2 regions of the Streptomyces sp. YJ-C3 genome follow, and region 2 is predicted to be linked to the other one. Evidence: predicted binding sites of a transcription regulator. Region 2 holds the regulator's gene; the other holds the start of a gene.
What was found. The regulator HspR, encoded in region 2, represses chaperone genes until heat shock. The targets are predictions, from matches to a motif close to TTGAGNNNNNNNNNCTCAA.
Positions count from the first base shown of each region.

Region 1: a site for HspR is predicted at 8,117-8,135, ahead of lon (endopeptidase La). Genes of this name have one in related genera too.

Region 1 is NZ_CM132685.1:1,464,538-1,478,961, reverse strand. It holds gene ACVHNB_RS06570 (nitrate- and nitrite sensing domain-containing protein) at 1-2,595, opposite strand, end outside; gene ACVHNB_RS06565 (protein phosphatase 2C domain-containing protein) at 3,071-3,859, shown strand; gene ACVHNB_RS06560 (MarR family winged helix-turn-helix transcriptional regulator) at 3,943-4,443, opposite strand; gene ACVHNB_RS06555 (lysozyme) at 4,713-5,534, shown strand; gene lon (endopeptidase La) at 5,674-8,094, opposite strand; gene ACVHNB_RS06545 (GNAT family N-acetyltransferase) at 8,272-8,922, shown strand; gene ACVHNB_RS06540 (IS481 family transposase) at 9,024-9,980, shown strand; partial or broken gene ACVHNB_RS06535 (DUF3626 domain-containing protein) at 10,074-11,075, shown strand; gene ACVHNB_RS06530 (rhomboid-like protein) at 11,104-11,907, opposite strand; gene ACVHNB_RS06525 (spermidine synthase family protein) at 12,128-12,832, shown strand; gene ACVHNB_RS06520 (response regulator transcription factor) at 12,927-13,664, shown strand; gene ACVHNB_RS06515 (HAMP domain-containing sensor histidine kinase) at 13,739-14,424, shown strand, end outside.
Region 2 is NZ_CM132685.1:201,397-215,820, forward strand. It holds gene dnaJ (molecular chaperone DnaJ) at 1-1,173, shown strand, start outside; gene ACVHNB_RS00900 (heat shock protein transcriptional repressor HspR) at 1,179-1,631, shown strand; gene ACVHNB_RS00905 (PA14 domain-containing protein) at 1,737-3,683, opposite strand; gene ACVHNB_RS00910 (NAD(P)H-dependent oxidoreductase) at 3,817-4,596, opposite strand; gene ACVHNB_RS00915 (helix-turn-helix transcriptional regulator) at 4,749-5,597, shown strand; gene ACVHNB_RS00920 (GNAT family N-acetyltransferase) at 5,631-6,149, shown strand; gene ACVHNB_RS00925 (DUF397 domain-containing protein) at 6,116-6,343, opposite strand; gene ACVHNB_RS00930 (helix-turn-helix domain-containing protein) at 6,340-7,188, opposite strand; gene ACVHNB_RS00935 (ATP-binding protein) at 7,356-7,901, shown strand; gene ACVHNB_RS00940 (helix-turn-helix domain-containing protein) at 8,063-8,863, shown strand; gene ACVHNB_RS00945 (nuclear transport factor 2 family protein) at 9,162-9,542, shown strand; gene ACVHNB_RS00950 (substrate-binding domain-containing protein) at 9,725-10,846, shown strand; gene ACVHNB_RS00955 (LuxR C-terminal-related transcriptional regulator) at 11,119-12,093, opposite strand; gene ACVHNB_RS00960 (helix-turn-helix transcriptional regulator) at 12,142-13,125, opposite strand; gene ACVHNB_RS00965 (hypothetical protein) at 13,257-13,646, shown strand; gene ACVHNB_RS00970 (hypothetical protein) at 13,643-13,987, shown strand; gene ACVHNB_RS00975 (PPOX class F420-dependent oxidoreductase) at 14,122-14,424, opposite strand, start outside.

The DNA.
Region 1 (14,424 bases), 1.3 Mb from region 2:
CACGTCGCGCCGGCCCTCCTGGGCGCCGCGGTGGAAGCCGCCGAGCCTGCGGCGCAGCTTGTCCGCGTCGACGGAGCCGGTGCGCGGCTTGGGAGCGGCGGCGGGCGCGGTCACCTTCGGGGTGCGCTTGGGCAGCCCCTTGTCGGTGAGCCGCTCCCGCTGGGGGGTGTGCTGCGGCGGGACCTCGGCGGCGGGCGCGGGCGTGGTCTCCGCCTCGGCCGCGGGTTCGGCGGGGCTCTCGTCCGGGGTGCGCTCGTGGGTGTCCGGCTCGGGGACGGCGGCCGTCAGCGGGGCGACGAGCTCCATCGTGGTCTCGGACTCGGACTCCGCCGGGGCCGCGGCGCCGGACTCGGCCTCGCGGACGGCCTGTTCGGCGGCCTCGATGAGCGGGTCCGCGGCGTCCGGCGCCGGTATCGGCGCCGTCACCGGGTCGGCGGAACGGCCGCTGAGCACATTGGAGTTGGCCTCGGCCTCGGAGCCCGGCAGGTGCACCGCGGGCGCCCCGCCCGGCACCGGCACGGCCGGCGGCGAGGCGACGGCGGGCACGGCGGCGAGCAGTGTGGTGGGCAGCACGACGACGGCCGCGACACCTCCCTGCTTCTGCTCGCGCAGGCGGACCCGCAGCCCGTGCCGCGCGGCGAGCCGCGCGACGACGTACAGGCCGAGCCCGAGCCCGTCGGCGTCCTCCGGGTCGTGGGCCTGGTCGGCCGAGAAGGAGGAGAGCCGCGCGTTCAGCTCGCCCATCTTCTCCTCGGTCACGCCGATGCCCTCGTCCTGGACGGAGAGCATGACCTCGCCGTTCTCCAGCAGCCAGGCGGAGACCTCGACGGCGGCGTCCGGCGGCGAGAACGACGTGGCGTTCTCCAGGAGTTCGGCCACGAGGTGGCTGAGGTCGTCGGCGGCGAACCCGGCGATGTGCGCGTGCGGCGGCAGCGCGGCGATGCGGACCCGCTCGTAGCGCTCGATCTCGGAGACGGCGGCGCGCAGCACGTCGACGAGCGGCACGGATCCGGCGTGCTGCTGGCCGTGCTCGGCGCCGGCGAGGACCAGCAGGTTCTCGCTGTGGCGTCGCATGACGGTGGCGAAGTGGTCGAGCTTGAAGAGGGTGGCGAGGCGCTCGGGGTCCTGCTCGCGCTCCTCCAGGCCCTCGATGACGCCGAGCTGCCGCTCGACGAGTCCGAGGGTGCGCAGGGCGAGGTTGACGAACGTGCCGTGGATGGAGTGCCTGGCCCGCTCCAGCTGCTCGGTCGCGGCGGCGAGTTCGGCGCGCAGCGCGTCGCGGTCGTCGGCCATGCGCTGGCGCTCGCCGATGAGGTGCTTGCGGTCGGACTCCAGGGTGCCCTGCCGCTCGTGCAGGGCCACGGCGTGCGCGTGCAGGGCGTTGACGGAGCGGACGACCTGGGCGAACTCGTCGTTGCGCCCGGTGAACTTGACGGGTTCCTCGGTCGCCGGGGACCCGGCGACGCGGGTGGAGCCGATCCGCAGCACGGCGAGCGGCCGGGTCAGCGACCGGGCCGTGCCCATGGCGAAGCCGACGGCGGCGAGGAGACAGACGCCGACCAGCGCGATCCGGATCTCGAGGCCGGTGACGTCGTCGTCACGCAGCTGCTCCAGCTGCTTGACGCGCTGGTCCCCGAGCGCGGACTCGGCGCCGCGCATCAGGTCGACGCGGGCGGTCAGGGCGGCGTCGACGCTCTTCTTGTTGTAGGCCAGCTCGTCGTCGGAGAGCGTCGGGGCGTCGGTGAGCCGCACCGCGTACTTGTCGGCCTTCGTGACGTCGGGCCCGGTGACGGTGGAGTCGAACGAGGCGACGGACGCGGCCGGGGCGGAGTCCCGGAAGTCGTCCAGGGCGGCCTGCTCGCGGACGCGGGCCTGCTGGGCGGCGGCGGTCAGTGCGTCGCGCTGCCTGCTGTCGGCGGAGTCCTCGTTCACGACGGTCTTCGGCAGCCCGGTGACGGGGTCGATGACGGTCGTGCCGGACGTCGACCGCGGCACGGAGTACGCGGCGAGCAGCAGGCCGCGCGCGGCGGAGGCCTGGTCGACGGCCCGGTCCAGGTCGGCGAGCGCGTGCGCGCCGGAGCCCGCGCGGGGCGGCATCGCGTCGGCCAGTTCCTCGGCGAGCCGGTGCAGTTCGGTGATGGTCTTGGAGTACGCGGTGTGCGCGTCCAGGGCGGAGCCCTTGCCGGTGAGGGCGGCGCGGCGGACGGCGGCGACGTCGTCGACGGTGCGCCGCAGCGAGCCGCCGGCGTCGACGCGCAGCTCGTCCACCTGCCGGTCGACACGGGCGCTGCGGGCCTCGCTCAGCCCTTGGCCTTTGGGGCGTCCGGCGGCGATGAAGGCGGTGACCTCGTCCCGCTCGTCGGCGAGGGCGTGCGAGAGCGCGAGCGCGCGCTGTGTCCGCTGGGCGTCGTCGACGAGTCCTTGTGACTCCCCGACCTGGCCGGACGCGGCCATGATGGCGGGGGCACCGGCGCCCGCGATGGCGGCGGCCACGACGGCGACGGCGACGATCAGCCGGTTCCGTACGCGGGCGCGCTTGCCCTGGGCGACGGGAGCGGCAGGGACGGGAGCAGCGGCGACGGGGGTGTCGGGCACGCCGGAGGCCGGAGCCGGCCCCGGACCGCCCGCACCGGGCGTGGTCGATTCCGAGCCACCCGCACCGTCCGGCCCATCCAGCCCACTGGCCTTGTTACCGCCGGAGGTGTTCCGCACCTGGTGCTCGCATTCCTGACTCGTCGTACGCATGGGCCCAGGTGACGGTCCGTCAACACACGCGCCCTGCTGGGATGGCTCCTGACCATTCCAGTGCCGTTGAGCAGGGGGCGCACATCACCTTGCCCGCCACCCGAAGGAGTGAACATCGACGGGGAGTTGAGGGGCAAGTTCCCCCGGCACGGTCACGAGTCCTCCACGGTGCGCCGGTTGGACGTCCTTCACAGGCTTTGGCAAGATGCCCCGCCGCGCCCCGTCGGAGTCGATCATTCCGCCCCAAAACCGGCGTCGACCTGCTGGTGCAGGCCAACTCGCGGCGATCGGCCGGCCCCGTGAAGACCTCGTGCAGACTGGCCGAATGCGCATCGAACTGACCACCGAACCCGGTGACCCCGCCCGCCCGAACGAGGACTACGCATCGGTGGCGGTTCCGGCCTCCGGACAGGGCGGATCGCTGGTGGTCCTCGACGGCGTCACACCGCCGGCCGGCGACGACGGCTGCCTGCACTCCGTCCCCTGGTTCACCGCCCGACTGGGCGGCGCCCTGGCCGAACTGTCCAGTTCGCGGCGGGATATGACGTTGCGTGACGTCCTCGCGGCGGCGATCGCCCGGACCGCCGGGGTTCACCGCGAGACCTGTGACCTTTCTCACCCGCGCACTCCGCAGGCGACCGTCGTCCTCGCCCGCTGGGACGCGGACCGGGTCGAGCATCTGGTGCTGTCCGACTCGGCGCTGCTGGTCGAGTCCCCGGACGGCACGGTGACCGCACTGCTCGACGACCGCCTCGACCGGGTCCCGCGCACCTCCCTGGTCTCGGACGAGGTGGCGGACGCGACCGTACGCAACAAGGAGGGCGGCTTCTTCACGGCGGCGGCGGACCCGTCGGTGGCGGACCGGGCGGTGACCGGCGCACTCCCCCGCGCCGAGGTCCGGGCGCTGGCCGCGCTGACCGACGGGGTGACGCGCTGGGTGGAGAAGTTCCACGAGGGCGACTGGGCCGAGCTGTTCGCGCTGGTGCGCAAGGAGGGAGCGGAGGCGACGGTGGCCCGGGTCCGCGCGCTGGAGGACGCGGACGCGCAAGCGCGGACGTATCTGCGCCGCGGCAAGACCCACGACGACGCGAGCGTCGTGTACGCGGAGCTGTAGCCGCAGAGCCCCCTCCGGCATGGATCAATCCCCTCCGGCGATCGAGGAGCGGGGCCCGGGGGGGCAGGCCGGGCGGACCAGGCCTACTCGGCCCCGGCGTTCAACTGATGCAGCAGCCGGGCCAGTTCGGCGACCTCCCGCCGATCCCACCCCGCGAGCTGCCGCACGTACCGCATGCGCCGGGCGTCCCGCACCTGGCTGAAGTCGGACCGGCCGCGCTCCGTGAGGGAGACGAGCCAGGCGCGGCCGTCGGCCGGGTCGGGTTCGCGGGCGACGAAGCCGAGGTCCTCCAGGGCGCGCAGCTGCCGGCTCATCGTCGCCTTGCCGACGCCGATGTACGCGGCGAGTTCGGTGGCCCGCTGCGCGCCGCACTCCTCCAGGCGCACGAGCAGCCCGTACGCGGCCGGCTCCAGGTCCGGGTGGACCTCGCGGGCCATCTCGCCGGAGGAGGCCCGGGCGCGGCGCAGCAGTACGGTCAACTCTCGCTCCAGGGAGAGGAATTCGTGGTCCACACCAGTCGGCGCGGCATCGGAATTCGTGTCGCGTTCGGCGTTCCGCCGCTCGCCGTTCCCGTCTTCGTGCACGTCAGCGCCCATGGCCAGAGTTTCCCCGGGTTTCCCGATTCTGAAAGTTTTCGCCAATCGCCGCCATTACCGCAGCTCCGTCAGTATTTCGCAGGAGTAGACCAACGGCAGCATCCAGGCCCCCTTCCCTCACACAGGTCTACATGCGTAGCGTCATGCATGGCATGTCCACACCAGTAGCGTCACGGCGACATGTCGACAGGTCACCACAGCACAGGTCCCCCGATCAGCGACCCGCTGGTCCCCCACGAGGCCCTCGGAGGCATGCAATGCCCGTGCACAGACCCGGAACCCCCAGACGCAGAAGCATCGCGGCCGGCGCCCTGCTCGCCGCCCTCTCCCTCCTGTTCACCCTGCCGAGTGCCGCGCAGGCCGCCGACGTCCCCGCCCGGGGTGAAGCCCACATGGGCATGGGAGTGGCCGAGCACGACGGCGACACCGGTGAGGGCCCGGTCGGCCGGGTGACCCAGACCGAGGGGGTCGACGTCAGCGGCCACCAGGGCAACGTGGCCTGGTCGACACTCTGGAGCAGCGGCGTGAAGTGGGCCTACACCAAGGCCACCGAAGGCACGTACTACACGAACCCGTACTTCGCCCAGCAGTACAACGGTTCGTACAACGTGGGCATGATCCGCGGCGCGTACCACTTCGCGACGCCGGACACCACGAGCGGGGCCACCCAGGCCAACTACTTCGTCGACCACGGCGGCGGCTGGTCCAAGGACGGCAAGACGCTGCCGGGTGTGCTCGACATCGAGTGGAACCCGTACGGCGCCGCGTGCTACGGCAAGACGGCCGCCGCGATGGTGACGTGGATCCGGGACTTCGTGAACCAGTACAAGGCGCGCACCGGCCGCGACGCCGTGATCTACACGGCCACCAGCTGGTGGACCCAGTGCACCGGCAACTCCGGCGCGTTCGGCTCCACCAACCCGCTGTGGATCGCCCGTTACGCCTCCACCGTGGGCACCCTGCCGGCCGGCTGGGGCGTCCAGACGATGTGGCAGTACACCTCGACCGGCCCGACGGTCGGCGACCACGACAAGTTCAACGGCGCCCTGGACCGGGTCCAGGCGCTCGCCAACGGCTGACCGTTCGAGCCCGTCCGGCGATCGGGGACCGGGGTCCGGGGCAGAGCCCGCACGGGCCCGGACCGGTCGGCGCCCTCGGAGCACGCGGAAGGCCCGGCCCCCGGGAAGGGGCCGGGCCTTCGTCATCCGCCCGCGTCCGTCACGCCGCGACCGGAACCTCCACGTCCGCGGAGGCGGGAGCCAGGGCCAGCTCCAGGACCTGGCGCACATCCGTCACCGGGTGCACGTCCAGCTTCTCCAGGACCTCCGCCGGGACGTCGTCCAGATCGGGCTCGTTGCGCTTCGGGATGATCACCGTGGTGATGCCGGCCCGGTGCGCGGCGAGCAGCTTCTGCTTGACGCCGCCGATGGGGAGCACCCGCCCGGTCAGCGACACCTCGCCGGTCATCGCCACGTCCGTGCGGACCAGGCGCCCGCTCAGCAGCGAGGCGAGAGCGGTCGTCATGGTGACGCCCGCGCTCGGCCCGTCCTTGGGGACCGCGCCCGCCGGGAAGTGGATGTGCACGCCGCGCTCCTTCAAGTCCGCGACGGGCAGCTCCAGTTCGGCGCCGTGCGAGCGCAGGAAGGAGAGCGCGATCTGCGCCGACTCCTTCATGACGTCGCCGAGCTGACCGGTCAGGGTCAGACCGGCCGCGCCCGTCTCCGGGTCGGCCAGCGACGCCTCGACGAAGAGCACGTCACCACCCGCTCCGGTGACCGCGAGACCGGTCGCGACACCCGGCACCGCGGTGCGCCGCTCGGCCGGGTCCTGCGCCGACTCGGGCACGTGGTGCGGCCGTCCGACGAGCGCGCGCAGGTCGTCCGCGCCGACGGTGAACGGCAGCTCCCGCTCGCCGAGTTCGTGCTGGGCGGCCACCTTGCGCAGCACCCGCGTGACGGACCGCTCCAGGTTGCGCACGCCGGCCTCGCGCGTGTACTCGCCGGCCAGCTTGCGCAGCGCGTCCTCGCCGATGACGACCTCGTCCTTGTCGAGACCCGCGCGCTCCAGCTGGCGCGGCACCAGGTGGTCGCGGGCGATGACGACCTTCTCGTCCTCGGTGTAGCCGTCGAGGCGGACCAGCTCCATGCGGTCGAGCAGGGCCTCCGGGATGGCTTCGAGCACGTTCGCCGTCGCGAGGAACACGACGTCGGACAGGTCGAGTTCGACCTCCAGGTAGTGGTCCCGGAAGGTGTGGTTCTGCGCCGGGTCGAGGACTTCGAGCAGGGCCGCGGCCGGGTCGCCGCGGAAGTCGGAGCCGACCTTGTCGATCTCGTCGAGGAGCACGACCGGGTTCATCGACCCGGCCTCCTTGACGGCGCGGACGATGCGGCCGGGCAGCGCGCCGACGTACGTACGCCGGTGGCCGCGGATCTCCGCCTCGTCGCGTACGCCGCCGAGGGCGACGCGGACGAACTTGCGGCCCATGGCGTGCGCGACGGACTCGCCGAGCGACGTCTTGCCGACGCCGGGCGGGCCGACGAGCGCGAGCACGGCACCGCCGCGCCGCCCGCCGACGACGCCGAGCCCGCGGTCCGCGCGCCGCTTGCGCACGGCCAGGTACTCGGTGATCCGCTCCTTCACGTCCTGCAGCCCGGAGTGCTCGGCGTCGAGGACGCTCTGGGCGCCCGGGATGTCGTACTGGTCCTCGGTCCGCTCGTTCCACGGCAGTTCGAGGACGGTGTCGAGCCAGGTGCGGATCCACGAGCCCTCGGGGGACTGGTCGCTGGAGCGCTCCAGCTTCTCGACCTCCTTGAGCGCGGCCTCGCGGACCTTCTCGGGCAGGTCGGCGGCCTCGACGCGGGCGCGGTAGTCGTCGGACTCCTCGCCCTCGGCCTCGCCGTTCAGGTCGCGCAGCTCCTTGCGGACCGCTTCGAGCTGGCGGCGCAGCAGGAACTCGCGCTGCTGCTTGTCGACGCCCTCCTGGACGTCCTTGGCGATGGTCTCGGCGACGTCCTGCTCGGCGAGGTGCTCGCGCAGCTGCGCGGTGGCCAGCTTCAGGCGGGCGACCGGGTCGGTGGTCTCCAGGAGCTCGATCTTCTGGGCGGTGCTCAGGAAGGGCGAGTAGCCGGAGTTGTCGGCGAGCGCGGACACGTCGTCGATCTGCTGGACGCGGTCCACGACCTGCCAGGCGCCGCGCTTCTTCAGCCAGTTCGTGGCGAGCGCCTTGTACTCCTTGACCAGCTCGGTCACGGAGCCGGGCAGCGGCTCGGGCACCTCTTCCTCGACGGTCAGGCCCTCCACCCACAGGGCGGCGCCCGGCCCGGTGGTGCCCGCGCCGATGCGGACGCGGCCGCGGGCGCGGATCAGGGCGCCGGGGTCGCCGTCGGCGAGGCGTCCCACCTGCTCGACGGTGCCGAGCACCCCCGTGTTCGCGTACGTGCCGTCGATGCGTGGAACAAGCAGCACCTTCGGCTTGGTTCCCCCACCGGATCCGCTGGACCGGGCGGCGGCCTGGGCGGCCTCCACCGCGGCGCGTACGTCCGTGTCGTTCAGGTCCAGGGGCACCACCATTCCGGGCAGCACGACCTCGTCGTCGAGCGGCAGCACGGGCAAGGTGAGCGGTGTGGACGTCGAAGCCATGATCTCCCCTTCGGCAGTCAAGTTGAGCTATGTCGACTCAATGCACGAGCGCCCGTGGATGTTCCCCAGCACGCGTTCGCTCTCAGCGATCGCCTCTGTCACAGCGGAAATCGACCCTCGTAAGGTTCTCTCCAGGCAACGGACCATTACAGGCCGCACGGGCCGAGGAGTGTGCACATGGCGGGCGACGATCTCGTACGGGACTGGGTCGACGGCTGGGTCGTCTCGCGCGGGGCCACTCCCCCGCTCGCCGAGCCCTGGGGGTACACGATCCATGTGGGGCTCGAGGAGCACGTCGGCCGGCACGTCCTGGGCGCGACGAACGACGGCGTGCGCGAGGACGACGTCCGCAAGGCGGCCGAGTCGACGCACGCCCGCGCCTTCCACCTCAAGGTCTTCGCCGACCCCGAGCGCGTGCTGCCGTGGCTCGGACCCGAGTGGCGCCCCTACGGCTCGGGCGACTTCCTGATGGCGCGGGAGCTGACGGCCACCGCCGCGCCGGACGTCCCCGCGGGCTACCGGCTGCGCACCTGGACCCGCTCCGGCGTCACCCGCGTCCTGCTCACCGACACCGACGGGGCGTTCGCCGCGCGCGGCCAGGTCGCCCCGACCGGCGCGAGCGCGGTCGTCGACCAGATCGAGACGTCCGAGCACCACCGCCGCAAGGGCCTCGGCACGATGATCATGGGCACGCTGCACGCCGCGGCCCACGCCCTGGGCGCGACCCGCGCGGTGCTCGCCTGCACCCCCGACGGACGGCTCCTGTACGAGTCGGTGGGCTGGCGGATCGTGGCACCGCTGACGAACGCGAAGCACGCGGGCGCCTAGGTGTATTGATCACGAGCGTTGTTAACACCGACTGGGCTTGATCATGGCGAAGACCTCCGGTGTGGTGGAGCTGTCTAGGACTGCACCGCACGGAGGTCTTCGTGTCCCACCGTAATGCCCGGCTGACCGTTCTCGGCAGGCGGCTTCTCATCGAGCGTGTCCGCGCAGGCCGTCCGGTCGCGCACGTCGCGGCCGAGATGGGCATCTCGCGCGTCACGGCCCACAAGTGGGTTCGCCGCTGGCGGACCGAGGGCGAGCAAGGACTGCATGACCGTTCCAGCCGTCCCCTCACCACACCGCACCGCACTGCGGCGACGACCGAGGAACTGGTGTGTCGGCTGCGCCAGGACCGCAAGCTCGGACCCGCCCGCATCGGCCCGATCCTGGGCCTGCCCGCCTCGACCACACACCGGATTCTGGCCCGCCACGGGCTGAACCGCCTGGCCTTCCTGGACCGGCCCACCGGGCAGGTCATCCGCCGCTACGAACGAGACCGGCCCGGCGAACTGATCCACGTCGATGTCAAGAAGCTCGGCCGGATCCCCGACGGCGGCGGCCACAAGGTCCTGGGCCGTCAGGCCGGCCGCGTCACCCGCAACAACATGGGCTTCGACTACATCCACTCCGCCGTCGACGACCACACCCGCCTCGCCTACAGCGAGATCCACCCCGACGAGAAAGCCGCCACCTGCGCAGCCTTCCTCCGGCGGGCGGCAGCCTTCTTCACCGCACACGGCATCGACCACGTCGAACGGGTCCTGACCGACAACGCCTGGCCCTACCGCAAAAGCTTCGCCTGGCGCGAGGCTCTGGCCGACCTGGGGGCGGCCGGCAAACTCACCCGCGCCTACCGGCCGCAGACCAACGGCAAGGTCGAACGCTTCAACCGGACCCTGCTCGACGAATGGGCCTATCTGCGGCCCTACACCTCAAACGACGAACGAACAGCAGCCCTGGCAGACTTCCTGCACACCTACAACCACCACCGCTGCCACACCGCACTCGGCGGCCACCCACCCATCAGCCGCGTCAACAACGCTGCGAGTCAATACACCTAGGGCCTGATCAGGCGGTCGGGCGGCCCGCGAGGGGCCCGGGAGCACCGGCGAATTCCTTTGCCGGGCGCGGCGGGCCCGCCCGATACTGCGGCGATGACCGCGCCCACGATCTTGCTGACCGCCGCGCAGGACGCCGCCCTGCGCCATCTGCGCGCGGCGGGGCGCGCGGGCCGTGACCCCGCCCTGGCCCGGCTGCGGGAGCGGGGCGTCGGCCCGGACGCGGCCGCCGCCCTGATCGCGAATCTGCGCGCCCACGCGCGCGTGACCCTCAATTTCCATCCGGACCGGCTGCTCGCGGACCGGCGCAGCACCGTCGCCGACCGGCTCGCCGCCGACGGCCGGTACCGCGGCCAGTACGAGACGGGCCTGTCGAACGGCAGCCGCACCGCGCACCCGGGCGGCCTGCGCGACGGCTGGGAGGAGCGGCTGTTCGGCGGGGCGTACACGGGTGCCGGCGCCGTGGAGCGGCCCAAGTACGGCGCCCTGAACGTGATGCGGCACGCCGACGGGGCCGCTCCCCGGTTCGGCTCGTGCCATGTGCGGCTGCGGGCCGGGGTGGGCGAGCGGTCGACGTTCTGCTTCGGGGACAGCCACGTCGGGCCGTCCGCCCTGGGCACCTTCGACGCATGGCACCCGGTGCTGGCCGCGCTGGTGGCCGACGCGGCGGACAGCGGGCAGTCGCTGGGGATCTCGGGCACTGATCCGGCGGCGGTGATCCACGCTCTGCCGCACCCGCCCGCGCCGCCCCGGGTCGGCCGGTCCCTCGACTTCTACGTGGAGGCGCAGGTGCACGGCGACGTGGACCTGCGCAGGGACGCCGAGGCGCTCGTCCTCGACCCCTCGTTCCGGGGCACCCGCACCGGCGAACTGCTCACCGGCATCGGCCTTCCCGTGGAGTGGCACACGGGGTTCGAGCTGCGCCCCGACGTCCCGGACCCGGACCTCGCGGACTTCCGCGGCCCCGCGCTGCCGTCGGTCGCGGCGCGCGTGCGCGAACGATTCGTGGCGGACGGCGACAACGGGGCCGTCGACGCGGCCGCCGTCGGACGGGCCGCCGCGGACGCGGTCAGATCACCCGGGAACTGGGCGGCGTACGGGACACCGGACGAGGTCCTGCAGTACCTCAAGCAGCTGTGGCACTGCGTCGTGCGCTTCGGGACGAGCGCACGCCCGGCGCGGACGCCCGGCGCGTCCGGGTCCGCCACCGGCGCACCAGCGGCCACGTGGCGACGCCGATCGCCAGGGCCAGCAGATGCCCCCAGTTCGTCATCGGGTCGGTGAACGCGATCAGGTCCTCGACCAGCATCGCCCCGAACCCGCCGAGGACCAGCCGGCGCGGCCACGGCGCGAGCAGCCCGGCCAGTGCCCCGATGCTCGCGGCGACGCCGAAGCTGATGCCGTAGTCGAGGCGGTGCAGCGAGCTGTCGGGGAGATGGCCCGCCATCACCGACAGGCCCACCGGGATCTCGGTGGCGAGGGTCGCCAGGACATGGCCGAGCAGGAAGACACCGGCGGTGCGCAGCCCACCGATGCGCCGCTCCAGCGCGGTCAGCACGACCACGAAGGCGATCACGAACGGTGAGGTGATGCCGCCCGCGATCCACAGCGCGCTGGCCACCAGGACGAGCAGCGGGGACTGGGCCAGATGGGTGACATCGGTGCTGGAGGCCCGCAGCGCCGCCGCGACGGTGTCCGGGTTCGCGAACTCCATGAACAGCGAGGTGCCGAGGAGCACGGCGGTGTAGGCGAAGGTGAACGGGGTCCCGGTCGGCGTCGGCAGCAGCCGGCCGGCCGGGAACCGTATGGAGCGCCTGCGCGGCGCCGCCTCCGGCGCCGGGGGCCGCGGCTGCGCCGGGATGCCGTTCAGCGGACCGTGCACGTCGGGAGGGGGTGTCGCCTCGACACCGGCCGTCACGCCTGGTTCCACGTGGGGCACCCCTTTCGTACAGATCCACCCCACACTTCGCCGCACCCGGCACCGCTGTCTATGACGGACGCCACGTGAGACGCGATCCACAGCAACCTCACAGGCCCCGGCCGCGTCCGCAAGCCGTCCGCACCGGCCGGGCCGCGGCGGCCGGCCGCGGCAGCCGGCGCCCGGCCGAAAAGGCCTGCCGGCCGCCCCCACGCTGCGCGAGGATGGCCGGATGAGCAGCACGTACCTCGCCGAAGGCCCCGACCCGCTCGACATCCCGGTCGTCCTGGACCGCCGCGACGGCCCCTACGGCGAAGTCGTCCTGCGCCGCCACGGCGACCTGCTCCAGATCATCGCCAACGGCACGTTCCTGATGGACACGTCCGACGGCCGCTCGGAGCGGCTGCTGATCGACGCGGCGCTGGCCGCACTGCCCGCCGACCGGGCCGAGCCCGCCGTCCTGATCGGCGGCCTCGGCGTGGGTTTCTCCCTGGCCCACGCGGCGGCGAACCCGCGCTGGGGCCGCATCAGCGTCGTCGAACGCGAACCGGCGATCATCGGCTGGCACCTCGACGGCCCCCTGGCCCCGCTGTCCGCCGACGCCGTCGCGGACCCCCGCACGGAGATCGTCGAGGCCGACCTCGTGGAGCACGTCCGCACGACGGCGACGACCTACGACGCCCTCTGCCTCGACATCGACAACGGCCCGGACTGGACGGTCACCGAGGACAACAACAGCCTCTACTCACCCGCGGGGCTGGCCGCCTGCCGGGCCCGTCTGAACCCGGGCGGCGTGCTGGCCGTCTGGTCCGCACAGCCCTCCGCAAATTTTGAAGGAACCTTGCGGAATGCCGGATTCCAGGCGGTCCGCACCGAAGAGATCCCCGTTGTCCGAGGCGTACCCGACGTGGTGCACCTCGCAGTACGGGCCGCGTAGCCGACCGGCGGTAACTCCCCGTACGCTGACGTCCGAAACCCAGATCATTCAAGCGTCAAGCGCGTCACGAAGGCGCGCATTCAGGGGCGGGGCGATGGAGCAGACACACACCTCCCAGAACGGCAGCACGGCGACCCCGGGTGCCCAGCGACGGATTCTCGTCGTCGAGGACGACCCCACGATCGTGGACGCCATCGCCGCCCGGCTACGGGCCGAGGGATTCCTCGTGCAAACCGCGCAGGACGGGCCGGCCGCGGTCGACACGGCCGAGGCATGGCAGCCGGACCTGCTGATTCTCGACATCATGCTGCCCGGCTTCGACGGGCTCGAGGTCTGCCGCCGCGTGCAGGCGCAGCGACCGGTGCCGGTCATGATGCTGACGGCACGCGACGACGAGACGGACATGCTCGTCGGGCTCGGCGTCGGCGCCGACGACTACATGACGAAGCCGTTCTCCATGCGGGAGCTGGCCGCGAGAGTCCACGTGCTGCTGCGCCGCGTCGAGCGCGCGGCCCTCGCCGCGTCGACCCCGCGCAGCGGCATCCTCCGCCTCGGCGAGCTGGAGATCGACCACGCGCAGCGTCGCGTACGGGTCAGGAGCGAGGACGTGCACCTGACGCCGACCGAGTTCGACCTCCTGGTGTGCCTGGCGAACACCCCCCGTGCCGTCCTCTCCCGCGAGCAGCTGCTCGCCGAGGTCTGGGACTGGGCCGACGCCTCGGGCACCCGCACCGTCGACAGCCACATCAAGGCGCTGCGCCGGAAGATCGGCGCGGAGCGCATCCGCACCGTGCACGGTGTCGGCTACGCGCTGGAGACGCCGACCCCATGAGCGCCGGGGACCGGGCACCGTACAGCCGCCCCCACCGGCCGCATCCCCTCACCGCGCACTGGGCGTCGGGCGGTCTGCGGCCGTTCTCGATCAAGGCGAAGCTCGGCACGCTCGTCGTCGTCTCCGTCTTCATCACCACGGGCCTGCTCATGGTGGCGATGTACACGGCGACGGAGCTGCGCTTCATCACCGTGTTCTCGATCATCGCGACCCTGCTGATCACTCAGTTCGTGGCGCACAGCCTCACCGCGCCGCTCGACGAGATGAACACGGTGGCCCGCTCCATCTCGAACGGCGACTACACGCGCCGCGTCCGGGGTGCGGACCGCCGTGACGAGCTCGGCGACCTGGCGGTCACGATCAACCGCATGGCCGACGAGCTGGCGGCCCAGGACGAGCAGCGCAAGGAGCTCGTCGCGAACGTCTCGCACGAGCTGCGCACCCCGATCGCGGGCCTGCGCGCGGTCCTGGAGAACGTCGTGGACGGCGTGATGTCCGCGGACCCCGAGACGATGCGCACGGCGCTCAAGCAGACGGAGCGCCTGGGCCGCCTGGTCGAGACGCTCCTGGACCTCTCCCGCCTGGACAACGGCGTGGTCCCGCTCAAGGCCCGCCGCTTCGAGGTCTGGCCGTACCTGTCGGGCGTGCTCAAGGAAGCGAACATGGCGGTGTCCCAGCGCGCGGGCATCGCCTCCGGCTCCGGCACCCATACCCGTACGGACGTCCATCTCCACCTCGACGTCTCGCCGCCCGAGCTGAC
Region 2 (14,424 bases):
AAGGACTACTACAAGGTCCTCGGCGTCCCCAAGGACGCCACCGACGCCGAGATCAAGAAGGCGTACCGCAAGCTCGCCCGTGAGAACCACCCCGACGCCAACAAGGGCAACCCCAAGGCGGAGGAGCGCTTCAAGGAGATCTCCGAGGCGAACGACGTCCTCGGTGACCCCAAGAAGCGCAAGGAGTACGACGAGGCGCGGGCCCTGTTCGGCAACGGCGGGTTCCGTCCGGGACCCGGCGGCGCCGGCGGCGGCTCGTTCAACTTCGACCTGGGCGATCTCTTCGGAGGCGGCGCCCAGGGCCAGGGCCAGAGCGGCTCCGGCGGGTTCGGCGGCGGCATCGGCGACGTCTTCGGCGGCCTGTTCAACCGGGGCGGCGCGGGTGCGGGCACCCGTACCCAGCCGCGCCGCGGCCAGGACATCGAGTCCGAGGTGACGCTCAGCTTCACCGAGGCGGTGGACGGGGCCACGGTCCCGCTGCGGATGTCCTCCCAGGCCCCCTGCAAGGCGTGCTCCGGCACCGGCGACAAGAACGGCACGCCGCGCGTGTGCCCGACCTGCGTCGGCACCGGGCAGGTCTCGCGGGGCGGCGGAGGCGGCTTCTCCCTCACCGACCCCTGTGTGGACTGCAAGGGCCGCGGCCTCATCGCCGAGACCCCCTGTGAGGTCTGCAAGGGCTCGGGCCGCGCCAAGTCGTCGCGCACGATGCAGGTCAGGATCCCCGCCGGGGTCTCCGACAGCCAGCGCATCCGGCTGCGCGGCAAGGGCGCACCCGGTGAGCGGGGCGGCCCCGCGGGCGACCTGTACGTCGTCGTCCACGTCGACGCCCACCCGGTCTTCGGCCGCAAGGGCGACAACCTCACGGTGACCGTGCCCGTCACGTTCACCGAGGCGACGCTCGGCGGCGAGGTCAAGGTGCCCACGCTCGGCGGCCCCGCCGTCACCCTGAAGCTGCCCCCGGGCACGCCGAACGGGCGGACGATGCGGGCCCGCGGCAAGGGCGCGGTCCGCAAGGACGGCACGCGGGGAGACCTGCTGGTGACGGTCGAGGTGGCCGTCCCCAAGGAGCAGGACCTGACCGACGAGGCCCGTTCGGCCCTCGAGTCGTTCCGCAAGGCGACTGAGGACACCGATGTGCGGGCAGAACTGTTCCAGGCCGCGAAGGGAGCTTGAGCGAGATGGACGGCCGGCGTCGCACCAACCCGTACGAACTCACCGAAGAGACTCCGGTGTACGTCATTTCGGTGGCGGCCCAGCTCTCCGGCCTCCATCCGCAGACCCTGCGCCAGTACGACCGCCTCGGCCTGGTCTCGCCCGACCGCACGGCCGGGCGCGGCCGCCGCTACTCGGCCCGCGACATCGAACTGCTGCGCACCGTCCAGCAGTTGTCGCAGGACGAGGGCATCAACCTGGCCGGCATCAAGCGCATCATCGAGCTGGAGAACCAGGTCGCGGCGCTCCAGTCCCGCGTGGCCGAACTCTCGGCCGCCGTGGAGGGAGCCGCCGCCGCCATGCAGCAACGTGAGGCGGCGGTGCATGCCTCGTACCGCCGCGACCTGGTGCCGTACCAGGAGGCCCACCAGACCAGCGCGCTGGTGGTGTGGCGGCCCAAGCGGTCGCCGGAGGCGTAGCGCGCCGCCCAGAACAGGCGAGAACAGGCGAGAACAGGCGAGAACAGGTGAGAGGGGCCCGGAGGTGAGAACCTCCGGGCCCCTCTCGCGTGCGTGAGGTGCCGGTCAGCCGACCTTGAACGTGACGCTCGCGGGCCATCCGTAGCGGCCGTAGGCGTCACTGACCTCGACCTGCACGGTGTAGGTGCCGGTGGATGACGGACGCCACGTCAGTTTTCCCTCGGTGGTGGTCCGCACGAATCCGTCGGGGCCGCCCACCAGCCACCGGTATCCACCGGCCACGTGCCCGGGCTGCACCGCGGGTGTCGCCGTGATCGTGACGTCCTGCCCGTAGCCGTGGCCCGCGCAGTCGTTGGCGGTGCACTCCGTGAAGGGGGCGGAGAGGGAGAGCGTCGGGATCGCTGGTGCGTCCGGCGTGGCCGGGGTGCGGCGGTTCACGGTGGCCGTGGGTGACGGGACCGATTCGAGGCCGTCGCGGTCGACCGTGGTCACGTAGTACCAGGATGTGCCCGTCGGGGCTGCCGTGTCGTCGAAGACCTGGGCGGTGGCCTTCGCGGACAGCCGGGTCCAGGCGCCGTTCGGTTCCGTGCGCCGGTACACGCGGTAGCCGTCGTAGTTGTCGGCGTAAGGCCAGGACAGGCGGGTGAGTCCGTCCCACGGGGTCGCGGTCGGGGTCTCGGGCGCGGCCGACGCGGAAGCCTTCGGGCGGGTGGCCGACGCGGACGCCGAGACCTGCGAGATGTTCCCGGCCCCGTCCACCGCGTACACCCGGTACTCCGTGGCGACACCGACGAGTGCGGAGGCGTCCAGGTACGAGGTGCCGGACACGATGCGCGGACCCGACGGGTCGGGCCCCTCCGGCGTCGACACCCACACCTCGTAGTGCGCAGTGTCGGCCGAACTGGCCTCCCAGCGGACGTTGTTGCCCGCCGTCGATGCCTCCGCGGTGACGCCCTGGACCTGGCCGGGCGCGGTCTCGTCGGGAACGCCGGTGTCGGCGGTGGCGGACGGCCCGGAGACATTGCCCGCGGCGTCGCGCGCCACGACCCGGTAGTACCAGCGGCGGGTGGTGCCGAACGAGGGCGTGTCGCGGTAGGACGCGTCGGTCAGCCACGCGGACACGGCGGTGTACGTGCCGTCCGCGGTGGCCGAGCGCAGCACCTGGTAGGACGCGGCGCCGTCGACGGCCTGCCACGTCACCGCGACGCTGCTCTCTGCCCGGGTGACTTTCAGGCCGCCGGGAGCGCCAGGTGCGACCTTGTCGACGGTGGTCACGGCCAGCTCGGCGGTGGCGTCGGAGCGGTTGGCGGCCTTGTCGACGGCGCGGACGCGGTAGAAGTACCGGCCGCCGTCGGCGGGCGGGGTGTCGGTGTACGTGGTGGCGGTGATGTCGCCGCTGATGTTGTCCCAGGTGGTGGAGGAAGCGGCGCGCCGGTACACGCGGTACCCGGCGAGATCCATCTCCACGTTCTTCGCCCAGCTCACCGTCGTCTTGCGGGTGCTGGTGCTGTACGAGGCCTTCGCGTCGGCGGGGACGAGCGGCACGGTCTTGTCGTACGTGGCCGAAGTGCGGGGCGTGTAGGTGTACTTGACCTTGGCGGTGCCGGTCCAGTTGACGTAGTCGACGCGCAGGGTGTGCTTGCCCTTGGGCACGGTCAGGTTCACGGTCCTCGTGCGGGACGAGCCGGTGTTGGACCACAGGTCGATCTTGCGGGTGCTGTCCAAGTAGACGCGGATGCCGTCGTAGCCGGAGGCGGTGAAGGCGAAGGGGCCGCCGGAGCCGAAGTCGCGGGTGACGGACCAGCGCACGCCGAAGTTGTTCGTGGGCAGCCCGGAGGCGGGCGCGCCCGTGCCCCAGTTCTGGTCGATCGTGGAGTCGCAGTCGGTCTTCTTCGGCGTACCGGAGAACGAGGTGTTCGCGTAGAAGCTGCGCTGGAAGACGTTCGTCGAGCAGGAGGTCGCCGCGTGGGCTGCCGGCGCGACGGCCGTGGCGGTCAGGGCGGTGCCTGCGGCGAGGGTCGCGGTGGTGGCCGCGGACAGGAGTCGGCGCATGGGTGGGGCGGGCCTCTCGGTGCCGTGATCAGCGAACGGTGCGCGTCGACCGGATCGTGATCGGTGATCGCTCCCGTGTGGGAGCGAGAAGGAGACACCCGAGAGGCCGCAATGGTTGCCCGGTCGACGGAGATCAGCCGCGCACGTGCAGTCCGAAGCCCGTGCGGCCCGTGGGCTCCAGGCCCTCCTTCAGGTGCAGCAAGGGGATCTCGTAGTCGCCGAAGTTCTGTCGCCGGAAGGGGATCGGTTCGGTCGACTCCAGGGTGAGCAGGCGCTGCTCCCAGGCCTTGGCGGCGTCCGGGTACTCCTCGGCGGTCATCCGGTCGGTGCCGTACAGCACGAACGGCGGCAGCACCTCGATGCCCGGGTAGTAGAGGATGCCGTGCTGGATCGGGAACAGCAGGTCGTCGATGGGGCCGTTGATGCCGCGCGCGGAGTAGTGCGACTCGGGGCCGCCGGTGGTCACCGACAGCAGGGCCCGCTTGCCGGCGAGGGTGCCTTCGCCGAAGCGCTCGCCGTACTTGGTGTCGCTGTGCTCGCCGACGCCGTACGCGAAGTGGAAGGTGAACACCCGGTCCACCCAGCCCTTGAGGATCGCGGGCATCGAGTACCACCACAGCGGGAACTGGAAGATGACCGTGTCCGCCCACAGCAGCTTCTCCTGCTCGGCGCGGACGTCCGGGGTGAGCGTCCCGGCGTCGAAGGCCCGGCCCGAGTCCCGGGCGACCTTCAGCGGTGTCGAGGCGTCGGGGCCGAAGTCCTCGGCGTCCACGGCCGCCTTCCAGTTCATGGCGTACAGGTCGCTCACCCGCACCTCGTGACCGGCGGCCTCCAGCGTGGACACCGCCAGGTCCTTCAGCGAGCTGTTGAGCGACGTGGGCTCCGGGTGGGCGTGGACGATCAGCGTCTTCACTGGGGGCTCCCTCGGATCGGGCTTCGGATCGGATGCCCTGATCCTGCGCGCCGCGGCGCCCGGCGTTCAGGGGCGCCGTTTCCGTCGGACGGGACTTCCTGGTACCGGCAGGGCCACCCTCACGGGCGCCCGCCGCGGCCATACTTGGCCGCATGGACGACCTTGCGAGCTTCCTGCGGACCCGGCGTTCCCGGGTCGACCCGGCGTCCGTCGGCATCCCCACCGACAGCCGCCGCCGCGTCGAGGGACTGCGCCGCGAAGAGGTCGCGCACCTGTCCGGGGTGAGCGTCGACTACTACGTACGCCTGGAGCAGGGCCGCGCGACCCAGCCCTCCGAGCAGGTCCTCGACGCGCTCGCCCGCGTCCTCGGCCTCGACGAGACCGAACGCGGGCACCTGCACCGGCTCGCCCGGCAGCCCCGCCGCCGGGCGAAGGCGCCGGGCGGGCGGGTCCGCCCGGAGCTGCTGCGCGTCCTCGACCTGGTCACCGACGCACCCGCGCTGATCATGGACCACCGCCTGGACGTGCTCGCCGGCAACCGTCTCGTCCAGCTCCTCTACGGGCGTCCGCTGCCGGGTCTGAACACGGCCCGGCACATCTTCCTGGAGGAGGCCGAGCGCGGCCTCTACGCGGACTGGGAGAGCTGCACCCTCGACGTGGTCGGGCACCTGCGCCTGGCCGCCGGCAAGTACCCCGACGATCCCCGCCTCGCCTCGCTCATCGGCGAGCTGGCGATGGGCAGCGAGCGCTTCCGCCGGCTGTGGGCCCGCGCGGACGTGCGCGCCCGCACCCATGGCCGCAAGGCGTACCGGCACCCGCTGGTCGGACTCCTCGAACTGCACCAGGAGAACTTCGCGCTGCCCGACGCGTCCGGCATGGAACTGCTGGTGCTGTCCGCGGCCCCCGGCAGCCCCGCCGAGGACGGGCTGCGCCTGCTGGCGAGCCTGGGCGCGGACAGCGGTGACGCGGCCGCCCCCGCGAAGGCCCAGGCCCGCGAGTAACCCGATGACGCCCTCGTGGCGCAGGATGGGTACATGACCGAGATCCACACCCCCCGCCTGCTCCTGCGCCGCTGGTCGCCCGACGACGACCTGGCGCCCCTCGCCGAGATCCAGGCCGACCCCGCCGTGATGCAGCACATCGGCGACGGCGCCCCGCGCTCCCTCGACGAGACCGCCGAGGACATCGAGCGCTGGGAGGAGGAGTGGGACGACGAGGGCTTCGGCGTCTTCGCCGTCGAGCTGCTCGGCTCCGGCGAGCTGGCGGGCGCGGTCGGCCTGTACGTGCCGGACGCTCCGGCGCCGGTCGCCGGGCACATCGGTATCCAGTGGCGGCTCGGGCGCCAGTTCTGGGGCCAGGGGTACGCGTCCGAGGCCGCGCACGCCTCCCTGGAGTTCGCCCTCCAGGACCGGGGCATCGACCGCGTCGTCGCCGCCATCGCCGACGGCGACACGTCCTCGCCGAAGGTCCTGGGCAAGCTGGGCCTGACACCGACCGGCGAGGCGGATGGCCTCCGGCTCTACGCGATCGACCTGACCGAGTTCCAGGGCTGACCCGCGAGGAACCCGACCCAGGTCGCGCCGCTCACGGTGAGGTGGGGGCGGTGGGGGTTCTTCGAGTCGCGGATGTGGGTGGTGCCGGGGGTGTGGGCGATCTCGACGCAGTCGGCCTCGCTGCTGTTGCTGCTGTAGCTGCTCTTGAACCAGGCCAGTTCGGACGAGTCCCCGGCGGAGGTCTTGCGGTTCATGTTTCTCCCAGCACTTGCTCGATGAAGGCCAGTGACTCCCCCGGCGCGAGAGCCTGGGCCCGGATCATGCCATACCGCAGTTCCAGGACGCGGAGCTGTTTGGGCTCCGTGACCGGCCGCCCGTTGAACGCGCCCTCGGAGCGCCCCACGGCCGCGCCGTCCTTGAACTTCAGCACCTGCAACTCACCTTGCATTCCGGCATGTTCCTCGCGGGCTGTCGGCATCACCTGGATGGAGACCGCGCGCAACTGAGCGATTTCCATGAGGTGTTCGAGCTGCCGGCGCATCACCATTCTCCCTCCGAGCGGCCGCCGGAGCGTCACCTCTTCCTGGACGAAGCTGAGTGCCGGAGCCGGGCTCCGCTCGAAGACGGACTTCCTGGCCTCCCGGGCGGCGACGGCCCGTTCGATCTCATCGGGCTCGTAGGCGGGCAGTCGCATCTCGAAGAGGGCTCGCGCGTACTCAGGTGTCTGAAGCAGCCCATGGAGGTTGTGATCTCCGTAGGCCAGCAGCTCTACGGCCTGCGCCTCCATCCGCGCGATGTCCCGCACCTTCTTCGGATACCTGACCTCCCGCAGATCCTCCTTCAGCCCGGCCAGAATCCCGCGGGCCCCCAGCACCTCATCCGCCTGATCCAGGTACTCCGGCCGAGGAATCCGCTTCCCCGCCTCCACCTTGTAGACGATGCCCTCGCCGTACCCCATCGCCTCCGCGAACTCCGGTACGCGCAGCCCCGCCGCCTCCCGCCAGCTGCGCAACTGCCTTCCTGCCGTGGCCACGACGGCCGCACCCTGTTCGTCGTCGGGGTCGACCTCCCAGCCGTCACCCTCCGTCGCCTCGGTCATCCGCGCGCACCTCCAGCCCGTCCCGCTCCCCGGCCACGTACCGTCAACGTCCGTACCCCCATGGCACTCTGGACAGCCTGTACAGCTCTGGACAAACGCTGGACAGTCGCCGTACGTGACGGGCATGTCGCTGGTGAGCGTACGAGGGCCCGGCCACGCTGAGTGACGTGAACCCAGAAATCGTCGAACTCCCGCGCACCGGCCGCCACTTCAATGTGCAGCTGTCACCCACGCCCCGCGGAGCCCGCCTCGCCCGCCTCCTCGCTGTCGAGCAGCTCCGTACCTGGGGCCTGCCCCTCGACCCCGACGCGGCAGCGCACGTCGTCGCCGAACTCGCCGCGAACGCGGTCACGCACGGCCGGCTGCCCGGCCGCGACTTCCGGCTCAGCCTCTACGTCACCGGGGGAGCCCTGCGGATCGAGGTGGCCGACGCGCGGGGCGACCGCGTGCCCGAGGCCCGACTTCCGCCGCCCACGGCCGAGTCAGGGCGCGGGCTCGTGCTCGTAGCGGCACTCACCGACCGCTGGGGCGTCACGGACGGGCCCGCTCCCCGTAAGACCGTGTGGGCCGAACTCGACCTCGTGCGGCGACCGCGACCGGCGCCCGGGAACCCGTACGCCGGTGACGTGGACGACAACCTCAAAGGAACGGTCGAGGGGGAAAGAAACCAGGCCAAGCCCCACCCCACCTCCCGCCGCCACACGGACGGGTGAAGGGTGCCAACTCAGCTTGCGCACGGGCCCTTTGCGCCCTCTACGCTCACGACCGGCAGCAACAGCGCCACGTCCACCACAACCACAGACATGCGACGGCCCCCGCCGGGACGGCAATCCCGATGCGAGGGCCTGACCACCGAGGAAGCAGACCCTTCCTGATGGATACCCAGCACCCTAGCGCGGCCTCACACGCCCCGGGCGGCATCGTCCACGACAATGCCCGCCATCACACCCGTTTCACGGTCATCGGCAACCACCTCGCCCAGCACCGTGACCTCTCGGGCCTCGCGATCGGCCTCGCCGTCCACATCCAGTCGCTCCCGGCCGGGGCCCGCGCCGACGTCCGCACGCTCGCCGCGCGTTTCCCGGAGGGCACCACCCGGATCGCGGCCGCCCTGCGCGAACTGGAGACCCACGGCTACCTGCGGCGCGAGCGGCACCGCACCCCCGACGGGCGGGTCCGTACCCGTACGGTCTCCTGCAATCGGCCGGGCGCGACACCCGAGGCCCCGGCGAGGCACCGACCGCCCCCGCCGAAGAAGAAGCCCCGGCCCCTCACGGTCCCCCACCCGGAACACACCCCGGGCCCCGCTCTCCTCAAGGCGGCCACCGAAGTCCTCGCCGGCCTGCACCGCGCCGACGCCCGCCTCACCCTCTCCACCCGCGACGCCGAACGCCTCGCACCCGGCGTGGCCGCCTGGCTGGAACGGGACCTGACCCCGTCGGCCGTCCGCCACGCCCTGGTCCGTGACCTGCCGCAGGACCGCCCCGTCCACCGCCCGGCGGCGTTCATCGCGCACCGCCTGACAGCCCAACTCCCGCCCAGAACACCCGCGTTCGGCGCAGCCGCCGCACCCCCACCCGTCCGGCATCCCCTCCACAACTGCGACGTCTGCGACCACGCCTACCGGGGCCCGGAACCGGGTTGCTGCCCGGGCTGCCGTCCCGCGCCACGATGACCGCTCTCACCGCTGGCCGCCGGGCGGAGCGGTCACGCGATCTCTCCTCTCCGGTGCTGCTCCGCGGAGCCGGGTGGGGGGAAAGGGGAGCCCCGGAGCGCGGGTGATCAGTGTGGTGCCGGGGTCTGCGGAGGTAAAGATGTGCGCCCCGGGCCCGTCCGGGAGGCCCTTACCTGTGACGTAATCGACCGGCCCCGGCCCGCCCGGCACTCTGAGGTCACCGGAACCCGGGCGGCGCACTCCGCTCGGGCTCCGGCTCCCACGACCTGCCGAGACACCCTTCAGGAGGGCTGGAGCCATGACCGGAACCGACATCCACGAGAACGCCGTCGCCCGCTACTTCGAGGCATGGAACGCGCGCACCCCCGAGGAGCGGACCAAGGCCGTCGCCGCCGCCTGGACCGAGGACGGCACGTACACCGACCCGCTCGCCGACGTCGCCGGGCACGACGGGATCGCGGCCGTCATCGGCGCCGCGCACGAGCAGTTCCCCGGCTTCTCCTTCCGGCCGCTCGGCGCGGTCGACGGGCATCACGGGATCGCCCGGTTCGGCTGGGAGCTGGTGTCGGAGGCGGACGGGACGGCGCCCGTCGCCGGGTCCGACGTGATCGAGCTGGCCGACGACGGGCGGATCCGGGCCGTGCACGGCTTCCTCGACCGGGTGCCCGCCGGAGCCTGACACCAAGGGTGTTACCGCCGGGTACAGATGTCCGGTATTCGCCGTATCTGGCTTCATGTGGGGAAGTAACGGATGCGGTTTCGTTGCGGTGTTGCTTCACCTCTTGACGCTGCTTGGGAGGCCGAGTTGGCTTCGAGCCACCTCGGCCGCACCGTCGCGGCCACGTCAGGGAGGTATCCGTAATGAACACGCGAATGCGATGCGCGGCGTGGGCCGGCGCCGCATCCGTCATGGTGGTCTCGCTCACGGCCTGTGGTGGTCTGCTGCCCGGCGGGGACAGCGACAGCAGCGCGCCGGTGCGCAAGGGCAACGATGTCAAGATCGGTCTGCTCCTGCCGGAGAAGGAGACCGCACGCTACGAGAAGTTCGACTACCCCATCATCAAGAGACAGGTGGAGAAACTCACCAGCGGTCAGGGGCAGGTGGTCTACGCCAACGCCGGGGAGGACGCCGACCTGCAGAACCGGCAGGTGGCGGAGATGATCGCCAAGAAGGTGGACACGCTGATCGTCGACGCCGTCGACGCGAAGGTGATCGCCTCCTCGGTGCAGAAGGCCAAGGACGCGGGCATCCACGTCATCGCCTACGACCGGCTCGCCCAGGGCCCGGTGGACGCGTACGTGGGCTTCGACAACGGGCTCGTCGGCCAGACCCAGGGCAAGGAGCTCGTCCAGGCCCTCGGCGACAAGGCCACCAAGAGCAGCAAGATCGTCATGATCAACGGCTCGCCGACCGACCCGAACGCGGCCGACTTCAAGGAGAGCGCCCGCGCGGAGCTGACGGAGGCGGTGACCGTCGCCAAGTCGTACGACACGGTCGCCTGGAAGCCCCAGAACGCCGAGGCCAACATGGCGCGGGCCATCGCGGACATCGGCGCCGCCAACATCGCGGGCGTGTACTCGGCGAACGACGGCATGGCCGGCGGGGTGGTCGAGGCGCTGAAGAAGGCCGGGCTCACGAAGATGCCGCCGATCACCGGCCAGGACGCCGAACTCGCCGCCGTGCAGCGCATTCTGACCGGCGAGCAGTACATGAGCGTCTACAAGCCCTACCCGGAGGAGGCCGCGACGGCCGCCGAGATGGCGGTGCGGGTCGCGCAGGGCCGCAACATCGAGTTCGAGGCCCTCGCGATGGACACCGTCGACAGCCCGACGAACAAGCAGATCCGCACGGCGAGCATCAGCGTCGTCGCGCTCAAGCGCGACAACATCAAGCAGACCGTGCTGAAGGACAAGATCTTCAAGCTGTCGCAGATCTGCACGCCGAAGTACGAGGCGGCGTGCGCGGATGCCGGTCTGAAGTAGGAGCAGAACAAGGAGCAGCGGAGCGGGGCGGTGCCGCGCCGCCGGTGTGCCGCTCGATGACGTCCCGTGCGCGGGACGGAGGTCGAGGCCGGCCGAGCGGCGCCGCTCCGGTGCGCGTAGGAGGCCCTGCGTGTGCAGTCGCACATTGTTGAGGCGCGGTGTGAAGCGGTCGTCCGGGTGGGCACCGGGACGCGGGGAGCCGGGTCGGCGGGTGTGACGACTGGCTGAGAACATGCCTCTTCGCGCGCGGCGGCCAGGGGTGCGGGCCGCGGTCAGTGATCTCCCACGTGGAGCCCGGACTGGCCTATGAGAAAGCCGAGTTGGGCGCGGCTCGCGCTGCCGAGGGTGGCGGCGAGCTTGGCGATGTGGACGCGGACGGTGCGGATGTTCATGCCGAGGCGCTCGGCGATGACGGCATCGGTGTGGCCCTCGATGAGCAGCTTCGCGATGGTGCGCTGGCGGGCCGAGACCCCGTTCGACGTCGGCTCCTCGTCGGCCGCCTGCGGGAACATCGGCGTGCCCAGCCGCCACAGCCGCTCGAACGTGGTGGCCAGATAGGCGATCAGTGCCGGGTGCCGGATCTCCAGGGCGACGGTGCGGTCCGGGTTGGCCGGGATGAAGGCCACGGTGCGGTCCAGCATGACGAGGCGCTCGGTGACCTCGTCGAGGGTGCGGACCTGGACGTCGCCGTGCAACTGCTCGTAGTGCGCGATGATCGACGGGTAGTGGCGGGACGGGTGCTGGTACAGGGTCCGCATGCTGCAGCCGCGGGCCAGCAGCTCCTGTTCCCGGGGGAGCGCGGAGGCGAGCAGCTCGGGCGGTCTCTGCCCGCCGGGCTGGATGGTCAGCAGTTCCTTGGAGGAGACGGCCATGGCCGCCCCGATCGCGTCGTTGATCCGCTGGAACCCGAGCAGCACCTCGATCATCGGGGTGCTCGGGATCGAGGCACGCTGCGCGGCGAGGTCGATCAGCGGGGCGAACGTCTCCGCCAGCAGGGCTTCCTTGCGGCGCTGTTGCGCGATGCCGTCCTCGACGGCCTTCAGCAGGTCGGGCAGGACGACCGCCGGCGGCACCGGGCGCAGCCACTGCGGGTCGTCGGTGTCCCGGCGCAGCAGCCCGAACGACTCGAGGCAGGGGACCGGTTCGGCCTCCTCGCGATGTACACGCCCCTCGCGCAGGGTCCTGGCGTACAGACTCGATCCGGCCTCGCAGAGCTCTTCGGGTCCGTGCTGGTGGGCGTCTGGGATCACGTGTGGACTCTCTTCGACCGACTGTGGGGGTTCCTGGCAGGCGCGTCAGTTCTCCCGTTCGAGAATTCCTGACCTGGCTATCAGATAGCCGAGCTGAGCGCGGCTCCCGCTGCCGAGGGCGGCGGCCAGTTTGGCGATATGCGCTCGACACGTACGGACGTTCATGCCCAGGCGGCGCGCGATCGCCTCGTCGACGTGGCCCTCGATGAGGAGCTTTGCGATGGAACGCTGGACGCCGGTGATGCCGTCGGTCGGCGGGGCGTAGGGGGTCTCGTCGAGCAGCGGCACCGCCCTTTGCCAGAGCTGCTCGAAGACGTTCGCCAGGTACTCGACGAGGCCGGCGTGGCGCAACTCCAGTGCGGCGTGGCGGTCTTCGCGGGCGGGAATGAACGCCACGGAGCGATCGATGATGATCAGCCGCTCGATGAGTTCCTCCAGCGTGCGTATCTCGACGTTGCCCTGGGCCAGCGCCTCCGCGTAGGCGAGCGTGCCGTGGCTGTGCCGCGCGGTGTGCTGGTAGAGCGTGCGCATGGTGATGCCGCGGTCGGTTATCTCCTTCCCCATCTGCAGCGCTTTGGTGAGGGTGTGCTCGTCACGGCCGCCGCCGGGCTGCACCGTGAGCATCTCGGACGCGCAGTCCGCGAGAGCGGTTTCTATGGCGTTGTTGATCCGCTCTTTGCCCTCCAGGACCGTGATGGTGTGCATGGTGGGTTGCGCCTGCGCACTGATGGCCAAGAATGGCTCGAAGGTGTCGGTGAGTTCGACCGCGAGGATCCTCCGTTCCTGGATCTCGCGTTCGAGCGGGTGAAGACGCTGTGAGAGTGCGGCGGAGGGCGCCACCGGGCGGAGCCAGGCGGGATCTTCTGGATCAGGATGCAGGAGCGCGAGGTCCAGGAGGCAGGGGGCCGAGGTCACTTCGGTGCGCGCGATGCGTCCTGAGCGCAGAGCGGCGGCGTACAACTGCTTGCCTGCGTCGCACAGCTCGGTCGTGGCGTGTGGATGTGCCCGGTTTGAGCTTATTGATGGCATTGCTCCACCCCCCAGGGTCCTGAACGTGCAGGAACATGATGCATCGACCCTGTGGTGTTTGCGTGGCCGAATGAGCCATCGTCATGGAGAGCCGGGGGAGAGAAGCCATGGAAGTGAGGACAAAACCCACTATGCGTAAGGGAATACTTGGCGTAGCACTTGCTGGCGCCTTCTCCGCCGGGTTGGTCTTCGGTGCGGTCGGTCCGGCGGATGCGATCTGGAACTCCGCGCCGACGGTTCAGGCGGCGCCCGGCGATGCGATCTGGAACTCGGCGCCGGCGGCCGCGGTGGCCCAGAAGGACCCGGTCTGGAACGCGAAGCCCGCGGACGCGATCTGGAACTCCGCGCCGGCGGCCTCGGCGGCGCAGCAGGACCCGGTCTGGGACTTCGCCCCTGTGGTGCAGAAGGACCCGGTCTGGAACGCGAAGCCCGCGGACGCGATCTGGAACTCCGCACCGCTGAACTCGGCGGCGCAGCAGGACCCCGTCTGGAACTCCGCACCGACGGACGCCGCCGCATGATCACTCCGCCCGACGACAGGACCCTGCGCCGCGAGATGGCGATCGCCTACCGGTCCGGCTGGCACACGATCGACCTCGTGACGGCGATTCCGAACCCGGGTGACTCCCTCATGGTCACCCTCTTCGGAGAGCCGATCATCGTGGTGCGGGACGACGAGGACGACGTCAAGGCGTACCGGTGTCTGCGTCGCCCCCGCGGCGCACCGCAGCCGGTGCGGACCGTCGTCCGGTACGGAATGATCTTCGTCAACCTCGACCAGCGTGATCACCAGCTGGTCGGGGACGCGGGGCCCGGGGCCTCGCACACCGGCTCTACCTCTGCCACCCCCCGCAGTGCCTGACGCGATTCCCCCGTCGTAACAGATCGCGCAGGTGCTTCCCCCCGCAGCGGCGTCACCGTGGACCTGAACACGGTGGCGCCGCTGCAGTTTTGTGCGCGGTTCGCGCCGCCGGGCCGGAGCCTCGCGCAGGGCTCTCAGTCGTCGAAGACGGCGTTGCCCGTGCCCCGGTCCACCGCGATCTCGATGACGACGCGCTCCGGGTTCGGGCGCGGGGCGCGGCTGTAGCGCTCGGCGTACCGGCGCTCGGCGTCCGCGACCGAGTCCGGGTCCGTGCGGACGGTCGCCGTGCCCTCCAGGGTCGCCCAGCGCCGGCCGTCGACCTGGCAGACCGCGACCCGCGCCGGTTCCCGCCCCGCCAGGACGTGGGCGACCTTCCGCGTGGTCCCGCTCGTGATGACGCGGGCCACCCGCTGCTCCGCGTCGTAGGTCACGCCGAC